DNA from 4 places in the Neobacillus sp. BP17 genome. Region 2 is predicted to be linked to each of the others. Evidence: riboswitches for the same ligand, from Rfam matches in the RefSeq annotation. Region 2 holds a riboswitch; each other region holds the start of a gene.
What was found. A riboswitch is a leader RNA that binds a small molecule or an ion and turns the genes downstream of it on or off. The one in region 2 is predicted to bind S-adenosylmethionine.
Positions count from the first base shown of each region.

Region 1: linked by a shared signal. The riboswitch ahead of metK (methionine adenosyltransferase) and the one ahead of AC4QJR_RS23690 (O-acetylhomoserine aminocarboxypropyltransferase/cysteine synthase family protein) in region 2 are both predicted to bind S-adenosylmethionine.
Region 3: linked by a shared signal. The riboswitch ahead of AC4QJR_RS05845 (homoserine dehydrogenase) and the one ahead of AC4QJR_RS23690 (O-acetylhomoserine aminocarboxypropyltransferase/cysteine synthase family protein) in region 2 are both predicted to bind S-adenosylmethionine.
Region 4: linked by a shared signal. The riboswitch ahead of AC4QJR_RS05015 (sugar ABC transporter substrate-binding protein) and the one ahead of AC4QJR_RS23690 (O-acetylhomoserine aminocarboxypropyltransferase/cysteine synthase family protein) in region 2 are both predicted to bind S-adenosylmethionine.

Region 1 is NZ_CM184198.1:4,582,308-4,585,472, reverse strand. Features, by position in the region: gene pckA (phosphoenolpyruvate carboxykinase (ATP)) at 1-1,402, opposite strand, end outside; SAM riboswitch class I at 1,651-1,790, shown strand; gene metK (methionine adenosyltransferase) at 1,994-3,165, shown strand, end outside.
Region 2 is NZ_CM184198.1:4,837,647-4,840,811, reverse strand. Features, by position in the region: gene AC4QJR_RS23710 (YusG family protein) at 1-108, shown strand, start outside; gene AC4QJR_RS23705 (toprim domain-containing protein) at 251-607, shown strand; gene AC4QJR_RS23700 (thioredoxin family protein) at 615-923, shown strand; gene AC4QJR_RS23695 (hypothetical protein) at 1,138-1,497, shown strand; SAM riboswitch class I at 1,580-1,689, shown strand; gene AC4QJR_RS23690 (O-acetylhomoserine aminocarboxypropyltransferase/cysteine synthase family protein) at 1,759-3,075, shown strand.
Region 3 is NZ_CM184198.1:1,236,870-1,240,034, reverse strand. Features, by position in the region: gene AC4QJR_RS05845 (homoserine dehydrogenase) at 151-1,389, opposite strand; SAM riboswitch class I at 1,467-1,575, opposite strand; gene AC4QJR_RS05840 (GNAT family N-acetyltransferase) at 1,668-2,339, opposite strand; gene AC4QJR_RS05835 (GNAT family N-acetyltransferase) at 2,355-3,017, opposite strand; gene AC4QJR_RS05830 (carbon-nitrogen hydrolase family protein) at 3,038-3,165, opposite strand, start outside.
Region 4 is NZ_CM184198.1:1,060,671-1,063,835, reverse strand. Features, by position in the region: gene AC4QJR_RS05020 (sugar ABC transporter ATP-binding protein) at 1-237, opposite strand, end outside; gene AC4QJR_RS05015 (sugar ABC transporter substrate-binding protein) at 312-1,421, opposite strand; SAM riboswitch class I at 1,643-1,750, opposite strand; gene AC4QJR_RS05010 (MFS transporter) at 1,985-3,165, shown strand, end outside.

The sequences.
Region 1 (3,165 bases), 260 kb from region 2:
CGAAAATTTTATCTTTGGTTGTTTCTACATGATTTAGTTCCCCTTCAAGTGCCGCTTGGATCATAGCACGGGTGTAGGAAAGCTTCATCCGGTTACCGACCCCATATTCACCGCCGGTCCAGCCTGTATTCACAAGGAATACATTGGCATTGTGCTCAAGAATCTTCTCACCTAACATTTCGGCATATCGAGTTGCTGGCAGTGGCAAGAATGGTGCACCAAAGCAGGTAGAGAAGGTTGCTTGTGGAGACGTTATTCCACGCTCTGTTCCGGCTAATTTTGAAGTATAACCACTTAAAAAATGATACATCGCTTGTTCCTTAGTAAGTTTCGAAATAGGAGGCAAAACACCAAAAGCGTCAGCCGTCAAGAAGATGATGGTGTTTGGATGTCCAGCAATACTTGGTTGAACAATATTATCAATCGCATGAATTGGATAAGCGGCACGTGTATTTTCTGTTAATGTGCCATCATCATAATCAGGGATTCTGGATTCTTGATTCAAGGTAACATTTTCTAATACCGTTCCAAAGCGAATCGCATCAAAAATTTGCGGCTCTTTTTCACGAGAAAGATTAATACATTTGGCATAGCAGCCTCCCTCGATATTAAAGACACCGTTGGATGACCAGCCGTGCTCATCATCACCAATTAATCGACGATTTGGATCCGCGGATAAAGTGGTTTTTCCAGTACCAGATAAGCCGAAAAATAATGCAACATCGCCTTCAAGGCCAACATTGGCAGAACAATGCATGGAAAAAATATTATTTTCAGGTAGTAGATAGTTCATGACTGAGAAAATAGACTTCTTCATTTCGCCTGCATATTCTGTTCCACCGATTAGAACAACTCTTTTCTCAAATGATACAATAATAAAGGCCTCAGAATTAGTGCCATCAATTGCCGGATCAGCCTTGAAATTAGGGACAGAAATAACGGTGAAACCAGTATTATGATCAAGCAGTTCTTCTTCTGTTGGTCGAATAAATAGCTGGTGTACAAATAAATTTTGCCATGCTAATTCATTTACAACTTGGATAGGTAAACGTGATTTTGTATCGGCACCAGCAAAACCTTTAAAAACAAAGATTTCTTCTTTCTGTTGTAAATAATTAATGACTTTTTGATAAAGCTTTGTGAAAACCTGCTCAGAAATTGGTTGATTGGTCGTGCCCCATTCAATTTTATTTTTCGTTGAATCTTCTACAACAATGAATTTATCTTGTGGAGATCGGCCAGTATATTTACCAGTAGCGACACTAATTGCTCCCGTTGAAGTTAGTGCCCCTTCATGACGGGTTAAGACTTTTTCAACTAACTGTGGAACAGATAATTGTACATGAACATGACTTTCATTCAACAATTGATTTAATTCATTAGGAGTATCAACAGAATTCATTTAATGAGACCTTCCTTTGTCTAAGTTTTATGTGGTTAATAATACAAAAAGTATAACACATTAGTCGAATTAATGTATCCTATTTATCTGGATTTATATATTTTAAAACTTTAAATGAAGATATAAATAAATTTTATAAAAGACTAATGACTTACACCGTATTTTTCCCATTTTATGAGGAAGATATTTCTAAAAAATACATTGACATTGTTACCCAGTATGATATTATTCTAAGATGAACGGATACTCTCTTATCCTGAGCTGGTGGAGGGACAGGCCCAATGAAACCCAGCAACCTGCAGTATGAAAAGATGAACCACTTTAAAAGGTCCTTTTCAAATGCGAAGGTGCTAATCTGACGCAAGGCTAATGCCTTGAACGATAAGAGCGAAAGGCCCGAAAACAACCTTTCCTCTATGGTAAGGTTTTTTGTTTTGTATAAGTCCTTTTATGAAATGAGTCTCTAATAAAAATCCTTTGTTTATTACATACTAAGGGAATGAGTACCGTATCAAATTCTCGAGGTTTAAGAAGTATACCTGTAACCTTCGAAAAAAATCCTCGTGATCTCATAATAAAGGAGGAATTCAGATGTCAAGAAACGCGCGTTTGTTCACTTCTGAATCAGTTACTGAGGGTCATCCAGATAAAATCTGTGACCAGATTTCTGATTCCATTTTAGATGCTATTTTAGCAAAAGATGCTAATGCTCGTGTTGCGGCTGAGACTTCAGTAACAACTGGATTAGTGTTAGTTGCAGGGGAAATCACAACATCTACATATGTGGATATTCCAAAAATCGTTCGTGAAACGATTAAAGGGATAGGATATGATCGTGCGAAATATGGATTTGACTCCGAGACATGTGCAGTTTTAACATCTATTGATGAACAGTCTCCAGACATTGCAATGGGTGTTGACCAAGCTTTGGAGGCTCGTGAAGGTCAAATGTCTGATGAGCAAATTGAAGCAATTGGAGCAGGGGATCAAGGGCTAATGTTTGGTTTTGCATGTAATGAAACGAAAGAGCTAATGCCGCTTCCCATCTCACTTGCACATAAGCTTGCTCGTAAATTAACAGAAGTGCGAAAAGACAATGTTCTTGAATACCTTCGACCAGACGGAAAAACCCAGGTAACGGTGGAATATGATGAGAATGATAAACCGGTACGGATTGATACCATTGTTATTTCTACTCAACATAACCCAGAAGTAACGTTAGAGCAGATACAACGTAACTTAAAAGAATATGTCATCAACCCTGTTGTACCGAAGGAACTTATCGATGAGAAGACAAAGTATTTTATTAATCCAACCGGACGTTTCGTTATTGGCGGCCCTCAAGGGGATGCAGGCTTAACCGGCCGTAAAATTATTGTTGATACGTATGGTGGATATGCTCGTCATGGCGGCGGTGCTTTCTCTGGTAAGGATCCAACGAAAGTAGACCGTTCTGCAGCTTACGCAGCTCGTTATGTAGCTAAAAATATCGTGGCTGCTGGTCTTGCTGAAAAATGTGAAGTTCAACTGGCCTATGCGATTGGTGTAGCACGACCAGTTTCCATCGCTGTGGATACTTTTGGTACTGGTAAAGTAAACGAAGATATTCTAGTGAACCTGGTGAGTGAAAACTTTGACCTACGTCCTGCTGGAATCATCAACATGCTGGACCTTCGTCGTCCAATCTACAAACAAACAGCAGCCTACGGCCACTTTGGCCGTACAGATATTGACCTGCCTTGGGAGCGTACGGATAAAGTAGA
Region 2 (3,165 bases):
TTAGAGCATCATTTTGAAGTGGAGCAGCAGAAGATTTATCAACACCTGACGACAAGTGAAGGGTCGGATGCTAAGTATACTGATTGTGATGAGGGCGGCTGGTGCTAGCTGAGTAACTTGGGTCTATAGTCACAAGCCTATTTTTTCAAAAGACAATAATGATATGGTTAACATAGTCAGAAGAAGGCACACGTAATCAATAATTTAGAATATGTTAACATAAAACAACTTCTAATACAGGTGATGGATGATGAATGATTCGTATGTTGACAAAGTTCTTATTGTCGAAGGAAAGTCGGATAAAAATAAGGTAAAAAAAATCGTGAAGGAACCAGTTGAAATCATTTGTACAAATGGGACCATCAGTATTACAAAATTAGATGAATTGATTGATTTCCTTGAAGATAAGGATGTCTATATTCTTGTCGATGCTGACTTCTCCGGTGAGAAACTTCGCAAGCAATTAAAACGCGAGTTACCCCAAGCCGAACATTTATATATCGACCGAATGTATCGTGAGGTAGCGACCGCACCAGTTCACCACTTAGCCACCGTACTATTAGGTGCAAATATTGATGTGCATACTGAATTTTTAGAAATGGGTTAAACGATAAATGAACGAATGGAATCGAATAGAATTATCTTCCTTTATTGAAGGGAAGGCAACTGGATTAGTGTATTTCTATACACCAATGTGCGGGACATGTCAGGTAGCTTCAAAAATGCTCCAGGTCATCGAGGAACTAGTAAAGGTAGATATGGGTAAAATGAACCTAAACTTCTATCCAGACCTTGCTAGGGAATATGAAATTGAAAGTGTTCCTTGCCTGTTATTGGTCGAGGCTGGAGAAGTAAAAGAAACACTCTACGCCTTCCACTCCGTACCTTTTTTACTCGATAAAATAAAACAGCAGATATTATAAGAGCAGATGCACATGTGCATCTGTTTTTTAATGAATCCCAACCTTACGGACAAACCTCGTTGAAAAACCAAGGAAATTCCGATTTCCGACATATTTCTCAGGAAATTCTCTCACTACCGCCCTGCCAAGTAGATAATTGTCGACCAATTTAAAGAGGAATTCTGGCCTATGTCTTGTATAGTAAATATAAGAGCGTAGACCGGAGTGATGGAAGATGATAGAGGTATTGAAAACCTTTCAATTAGCAATCAAGCAGCAAGGGCATTTACTGCCGTTACTTGAGCATATCCATACAAGAGTGAATTTAATTTGTGAACAAAATACCTATCAAATCTTCATGAAGGATAGGGAAATTTTCATCCTCCATGATAGCAAAGAGACTCAAACAATACCTGAGATTCGTGGGGATCTTTATGCGATGAGACAGTTGCTTACAGGGGAGGAAAGGTTGCGGACTCTTGAACGAAACGGTCAATTAAGTATTTCTGCTCCCATCCGCACAACATTATTACTGGAGTCTATCTTCTATTTAACAAAAACGCAGGATCATATCGCAAAAATTACAAATTTTTAATCAAACCTGTTGACTCGGAATTAAAATTTAGATAACATTGTAATTAGAATATTTAACCAATTATTACAATTTCATCAATACATTCTTATCGAGAGTGGCGGAGGGACTGGCCCTTTGATGCCCAGCAACCGGTTTACTACATAATAACACGGTGCTAAATCCAGCAGAGCAATCAGCTCTGGAAGATGAGAAGTGTGAGCCCCCTCTTCTCTGAAGCGGGGGTTTTTGTTTGGTGAGTTGTCAAAAAAAGGAGGAAGCAAGATGAGTGAAAATCCAAAGAAATATCGTTTTGAAACATTAAGTGTCCATGGCGGCTTAACTCCAGATCCGGTAACAGGGGCCCGCGCTGTTCCGATTTACCAAAACAATGCATATCAATTTAAGAATACTGAGCATGCTGCAAACCTATTTAGCTTAGCAGAGTCTGGATACATATACACACGAATACACAACCCAACGACCACTGTATTTGAAGAAAGAGTCGCATTATTAGAAGGCGGTGTTGGTGCCTTAGCAGTGGCGAGCGGAATGGCCGCTATTACTCTTGCCATTTTAAATATTGCTGAGGCTGGCGATGAAATTGTTTCGGCTTCCAATCTCTATGGAGGCACCTATAATTTATTTGCAGTGACTCTTCCGAAATATGGAATTAATGTGAAATTTGTAGATCCAGAAAATCCAGAAAACTTCCGCCAAGCGATCACTGCCAAAACAAAAGCCGTCTTTGCGGAAACAATTGGTAATCCAAGCCTGCGCATCCTCGATATTGAAAAAGTAGCAGAAATTGCCCATGAAGCAGGTGTACCACTAATCGTTGACAATACTTTTGCCACTCCATACCTTTGCCGTCCAATTGAACATGGAGCAGATATTGTCATTCATTCCGCTACTAAGTGGTTATTAGGGAACGGAACGACAACGGGCGGAATTATTGTTGATGGCGGTAAATTCGATTGGAATTCTCCAAGATTCCCAGGCTTTACAACACCAGACGCAAGCTACCATGATTTGGTTTATGCAAAAGCCTTAGGCGCGGTGGCTTATATTATCAAAGCACGTGTCCAATTGCTTCGTGATCTAGGGCCGGCATTAAGTCCGCAAAATTCCTTCCAGTTTGTCCTTGGACTTGAAACTCTGCATGTCCGGATGAAGGAGCATGTCGCGAATACTAAAGAAGTCGTCGATTACTTAACTAACCATCCTGCCGTAGAATGGGTTTCCTATCCTGGTCATCCATCCCATCCCGATTATGAACTAGCTAAAAAGTATCTACCAAAAGGTGCCGGTTCGATGGTGGTATTCGGAATTAAAGGCGGAAAAGAAGCAGGGGCTAAATTAATTGATTCCATCACACTTTGGGCACATGTGGCCAATGTTGGTGATGCAAAAAGTTTAATTATTCATCCGGCCAGCACCACTCACCAGCAATTAGATGCCCAAGGCCTGATCGCTGCAGGTGTAACAGAGGATTTAATTCGCCTATCCATCGGGATCGAGAATGTAGAAGATCTGATTGAAGACCTAGAGTCGGCTATTGTTTCGGCAACTGGTTTAACTTCATTAAACGTTAATGCCTAAAACTTATTTTTTTGAATAAGAAACTATTTTCATTGACACCCCTTTTTATCCGTGATACGATACTTTTGTAATATAGTTACTTAAACAAAT
Region 3 (3,165 bases), 2.1 Mb from region 2:
ATTTTGACTAGACTTATCCCCATTTATAGGTTGCTTTGTATATATTTTTTTGCTTTTTGTCGATTCCCTCCAATTAGGAGCATAGAAATTCACAAAAAAAAGAGCTTATGCGCTCTTTTTACGGAATAATTGCTTATGATTTCATTCAAACTATATGGCGGCTAATGATACTTCTTTATCATTGCTTTCCATTTCATATTCCCCTAAAATTTGAAAGCAACACTTTATGTTTTGTTCACTCATTAACTGTTTAATTAACTCGGTATTTGTCCGGATGATTGCTGTCTCCTCACTAGTTTGAGTAATCCATGTGACCAATGGGTTTTTAAAATCCTTTGTGAGACCTTGAATTATCCATAATTCGTCTGCATGCTCTTTTTTATCTCCTAAATGAATTGCTGGCGTCTTTGTGAAATACTTATTTGTCCGCTTATTTTGACAGACATAAACTAAATCTTCAATTGCTGCACTTGCTGTTGGAAACATGCCGGCACCTGGTCCTTGTAATGTAATACTACCAACAAGATCTGTGTAAACATTAACGGCATTTTCTACCCCTTCAATAGAATAAAAAGGATGAGACTTTCCAACAAGGACTGGTCTAACAGCGGCTTTAATTTGATCACCTTTCTTACTAATACTTGCAATATGTTTAAACCTAAGTCCAAGTCTTTTTGCTGCCTCGATTAATTCACTTGTAATTGAAGTAATCCCTTCTCGTTCTACATCCTCCCAATTTGGTTCCTCACCAAATGCAATTCTGCTTAGAATCATTGTTTTATAAAAAGCATCAAAGCCCTCGACATCATTGGTTGGGTCTGCTTCAGCAAACCCCTTTGCCTGTGCTAAACTTAGGGCGTCAGCAAAGGACTGCTTCTTCTCACGCATTTCCGTTAAGATGAAATTCGATGTTCCATTAAGTATGCCTTGCACGTGATGAACACGGTTTACGTTTAATAGCTGCCTTAAGGTTTGAATAACAGGTATACCGCCCGCAACTGTCGCTTCGTAACCTACTGAAACATTATGAAGCTTTGCTAACTCGAGCAGGTCATTCCCGTGGTGTGCAAACATTTCTTTATTAGCTGTAATTATGTGACATCCTTTTTGAATCGCTTGTTTTAAAAATGTAAAAGTGGGTTCTTTATTGACGATTGCTTCGACAATAACATCAAGTTGAGGTAGACTTAAAATTTCATTGAAATCTGCAGTGACTAATACATCTTCATTAATATTTCTCTTTTTATGCATATTTCTAATTAGTACGGCTGCGACTTCGACCCTTTTTCCTAATACTCCCTCAAGTTCTTCTGCATGGGATTGTATCGTTCTATAAACACCTTCCCCGACTGTTCCGAAGCCTAGAATCGCTACTTTTATCACAGACATATTGATCCACCCTTCATTTATAATAGACATGGCTAAATAGAAAAAACCCTCTTCATAAGAAGAGGGTTAGTTTCCTCCTCTTATCTGTCAGGTAAATAACCTGCAGGAATTAGCACCTTTTCAAGATTTACCTTGATGGTTGCCGGGCTTCATCGGGCCTAGTCCCTCCGCCGCTCTGGATAAGAGTTTTATGTAATTGTTTGATTAAATTTCCAAGTTATAAAGAGAATTCTAGTTGAATCCATTGCTGTTGTCAATATTATTTGAAATTTCTTTTTTTACAAAGGTAACAGGGTTACTTCTCCCTTGTCTCCTAGACGGTCTATCATTTCTAACCATTCCTTCGGTTTGTTTGAAAGTATGGAGTAATAGATTGTTAGGAAATCCTTTACAAGATTAGTTGGGAGAGATTTAAGCTCATCGTCTAATGGCATGAAACATAAATCTAGCCCAGTTACGGCTTCCCCATTATTTTCCCAGGATGGATGAACATATGAGAAATCTAACCGCTTGTAACCCAAATGGGAAAGCACTTCACGTCGCACATAAGGGTCCATAACCTTTACGCCGCCAAATTCGTGATGTTCAACTCTGTAAGGATCGTATATTTCTGCAAACATTCCGTAAAGCTCTTTTCCATTTTCATTTGCTAATTGTTGTAAATCCTTTAACCGGTTCTGAGCTAAAAATCGACCAAGGCTTAGGCCAGGTTTACCTATAATCGTAAAATCTGTCATGGCAATATTCCAATCAGGATAATAACGGTATTCAGTTGCACCTAAGACTTTATCGCCATCGACTGCCACGAATACTCGAATACTCGGATCTTCTAATGGCTCTTTCCATAGCTCATATGCCAGGACTTCTTCTGGCGGGAAAATTTCTCCCATTAAGTTATGCAGTTTTCTAAAATTCGGATCATCTATACTTGTGATTCTAATATAATCCATAAATATACCCCCCATTTATTTAAAAGGATTTTTCCATTCCATTAATACAGCATTGTTACAGGATTCCTCATCCTCTAGATAGTTTTCAATAATTCCTACCGGGACACGGCCGCAGCGCAGCAAAAATGTAATGACAGGATCCTTTAAATCTCCCGTTATGATTGATGCTAAATATTGCTCCGGTGTCATGTTATCAGCTACTCTATAATAACCTGGCATTCTACCCCCGCCTAGTAAGCGCTCTAAACCTCTCTCAATAACAACATGGTACATAGCATGCATCATCAATTTTCCTAGCCCTAGTTTACGGTACCTGGGTCGGACACTGATATCAACAATGTACAAGGTATTCGCACTTGGATTATGGTTTCGGATGTATCCATGGTCAGTGATTTCTTCCCACGTATGGTTTTTATCGCTGGGATCAAAATCGATAATTAAGGCGGTTAACGAACCGGCTAATTCACCATCAACCTCAATACATAATGCACCTTCTGGAAACAGGTCCACATGATTGGTTAGTTGCTCTTTATTCCACCATAATTCTGATGGAAAAGGAGGTGGGAAGCACTCGGATTGAATCTTGATAAGATCGGCAAAATCCTGTTTGGTATAATTGCGAATGATAACCGGAACAGGCCGCTCTTGGTCAAAAACGTAAAATTCACTTCGATACATACTAAACCCACCCCTTCTGTTTACTTTTCCCAGTCTGTGTATAAATCAGTTCTGCGATCACGCCAGGTTGTAACCGATCCTCGTTCTCTTACTTCATATAACAAATTTAAATCCAGATCACCCGTTACAATCATTTCATTATTAATTT
Region 4 (3,165 bases), 2.0 Mb from region 2:
CGCGTCCTGTGCATTTTTCGGAGAACGAATCTTTAGATCTCGCCCATCTAATTGGACCTCACCAGTATAGTGGTCATATGCACCGGAGAGAACCTTCATTAATGTTGATTTCCCTGCGCCATTTGCTCCAATCAAGGCTTGGATTTCTCCAGTTTTCATTGAAAAATCAACTTGATTCAGTGCCTTCACTCCCGGAAATTCTATCGAGATGTTCTTCATCTCCAATGTTGCGCTCATTAAATTCCACCTCCGTAAGCAAACACTCTCTTCATCTATTGAAAAAGAGAGTGTGTCTAGTTGTTAACCGAGAATTATTTATAATGGTTCTTTAAAGTCTTAATCCAATCCTCTTCAAATGCAGTCGATTGCCCCCAGCCTGGGATAATTTTTGCAAGGTTTACCATGTTTACAGGATCTTTAGACTTTTGAAGGGTATCTTGTGAAACTAGTGATGCTTCTAAGTCAAAGGTCTGAGGTGTTTCTTCACCTGCAAGTTTCTTCGCAAGGATTCTCATATCCACAGCACCAATTAGTTTAGGATCGACCGCTGCTGTACTGGTCCATGCACTGCCTTTTCTTTGTATTTCTTGAAGATCCGCATTCGAAACATCAATTCCATAGATTTTTACCTCTTCACGGCCAGCTTCTTTCAGCGCACGCGCTGCACCAATTGCGAAAGCATCCCACGTAGCAAAAATGGCATCCAGTTTTCCTTTAGGATATTTATTTAACATCGCTGCAACCGCATTCTGCGTTTGAACACTAGTATCTGCAGCTGCTACACCAAAGCGTTCCACTTCTTTAATTCCAGGGTTTTTTGAAAGCACATCTTGATAAACCTTGTTACGTCTAACCATTGCAGGAAAACCGTCAACCCATAGGTAAGCAATATTCGCTTTGCCATTTGTATTCTTTACGAGTTGGTCGAGGGCTAATGTTGCTAACGCTTCATCATCCTGGGAAGTAAGTGTCACTCCGTCGACATTCGCTATATTTGGATTGGAGTCAAATGTAACAACACTTTTTCCTTTTTCAGCTATCTTTTTTACATCATTAACAGTCGCCTCATCATCACCATGAGAAATAATAAATCCATCATAATCTTGGTTTAACGCTTGATTAATGGCATCATGGAACTTAGCTGTGTCACCATTTGCTGTAAACACGTCTACTTTAAACCCTAGGGCTTCTCCCTCTTCTTTTGCACCGGCTAAGAATTGAGCAGTATGATCGTCTCCGCCAATTTTACGAATAACCTTAATTTTCAGTTGGTCCCCATTCGTGAATTTTTCTGGTACACCTTCAAGTGTAACTTTTTTGCCGCTAGCTTGTTTGGTTTCTTCCCCTGATGCACAGCCAGTAAGTAAAAGTGTGGCTGCCAATGCTGATACAAGCGTACTTTTAAAGATATTTCTTTTCATGTTAAAAACTCCCCCTGTTTGATTCTTATTAATATTCCATTACTCCTATTGGAGAAGTTGGTTTTTATTAAAATAAAGGCTGTGTTAACTTGTCTGTTGATTTCCGTTCCAGGCACGAAGGTCAAAATAGTGCTAAAAATCAACATTAACCTTTAACACAGCCAAAATAAAAAACCTCTCCAGAAAAGAGAGGTTTCATCACAAGTTAAGGGACTACTCCTCTCTTATCTTTCAAAACAAAAAATTGTTTTGCAGGATTTAGCACCAATTCCAATTGGAACGGTTGCTGGGCGTCATCGGGCCAGTCCCTCTGCCACTCTTGATAAGAGAACGTAATATTCTGTTAAGTAATAAATTAGATTTTAGTCCCCTATTAACAAGTTGTCAATAGTGTTTTGAATATTTCTAATAAAGTTATTTTTCTCTATCTGGCAAGGTCACTGAATATTAGCTATGACTTTTCCCAACTTTATTGATAGGATAACCCTTTAAAATTATCAGAAATTTCGGTATGATAATATTTAGAAAACCGAAATATATTTCAGAAAGAAGTGTTATTTTTAATGACTCACCAGAAACGTGCAAAACGTAATTTAATCATCATGTGGTTTGCGAACTTCTTTGTCGCTGGAAGTATGACGATGGTTATGCCGTTTATCTCGTTGTACATTGAGACATTTGGAGACTTCTCGGAAAAATATGTCCAACATTGGTCTGGAATCACATTTGGAATTACGTTTGTTTCCGCCTTCGCCTTCTCGCCGATTTGGGGTCGAATTGGCGATCGTTATGGACGAAAAAAAATCCTTATAATATCCGGTTTAGGGATGGGATTATCCATTTTTCTCATGGGGTATGTCCATTCTGTTTGGCAGCTATTGCTCCTCCGTTTTTGCATGGGGTTCTTTTCGGGATTTATTCCGATGTCGCAGGCATTTATTTCAACGCAAACACCACAGGATATCGCTGGGCGCGTGCTTGGAACCTTACAAACAGGCAGTATTACAGGATCCCTATTAGGACCTATGCTGGGTGGAATCCTTGCAGATTCACTTGGCTATTCTACCACCTTTAAATGGACGTCCATTTCTATTTTCATTTCTGCCCTGCTTGTCATCACCACAAAGGAATTTATGATTGAAGCCAAAAAAGGAACAAAAGCCCATTATTCAAGCAGAGAAGTGGTTAGACATATTGTCCGCAATCCAGTTTTATTAACCGTGCTGCTCATCTCTTCCCTTGTCCAGGTCGCGCATTTCAGCATCCAGCCAATTTTATCATTATTCGTTAGCGACCTACATGGACCGGCAAATGTTGCCTTTTATTCAGGAATTGCCTTTTCTGCTGCCGGACTTGGCAATTTATTAATGTCACGAAATTGGGGAAAGATTGCCGATAAGTATGGTTATATTAAAATCTTAATCATTCTTCTTTTCCTAGCAGGGATCGTCTACCTGCCAGGTGCAGCGGTCACTAATTTTTGGCAGCTGGTTATCATCCGCATTGCTCTTGGAGTCACAATTGGTGGAATCATTCCTGTCAGAGTTGCCTACATTCGCCAAGAGGCACCGCTTACCATGCAAGGGGAAGTTCTCGGCTACAATACGAGTTTAAGGTTTCTAGGAAATATTATCGGACCTATGCTGGGTGGATTTATCTCCGGATACTTTGGATTCTCGGCCGTTTTTATCTGCACTAGTGCATTATTAATCCTAAGTGGAATCATCTTGTTTGTCTCCATGCA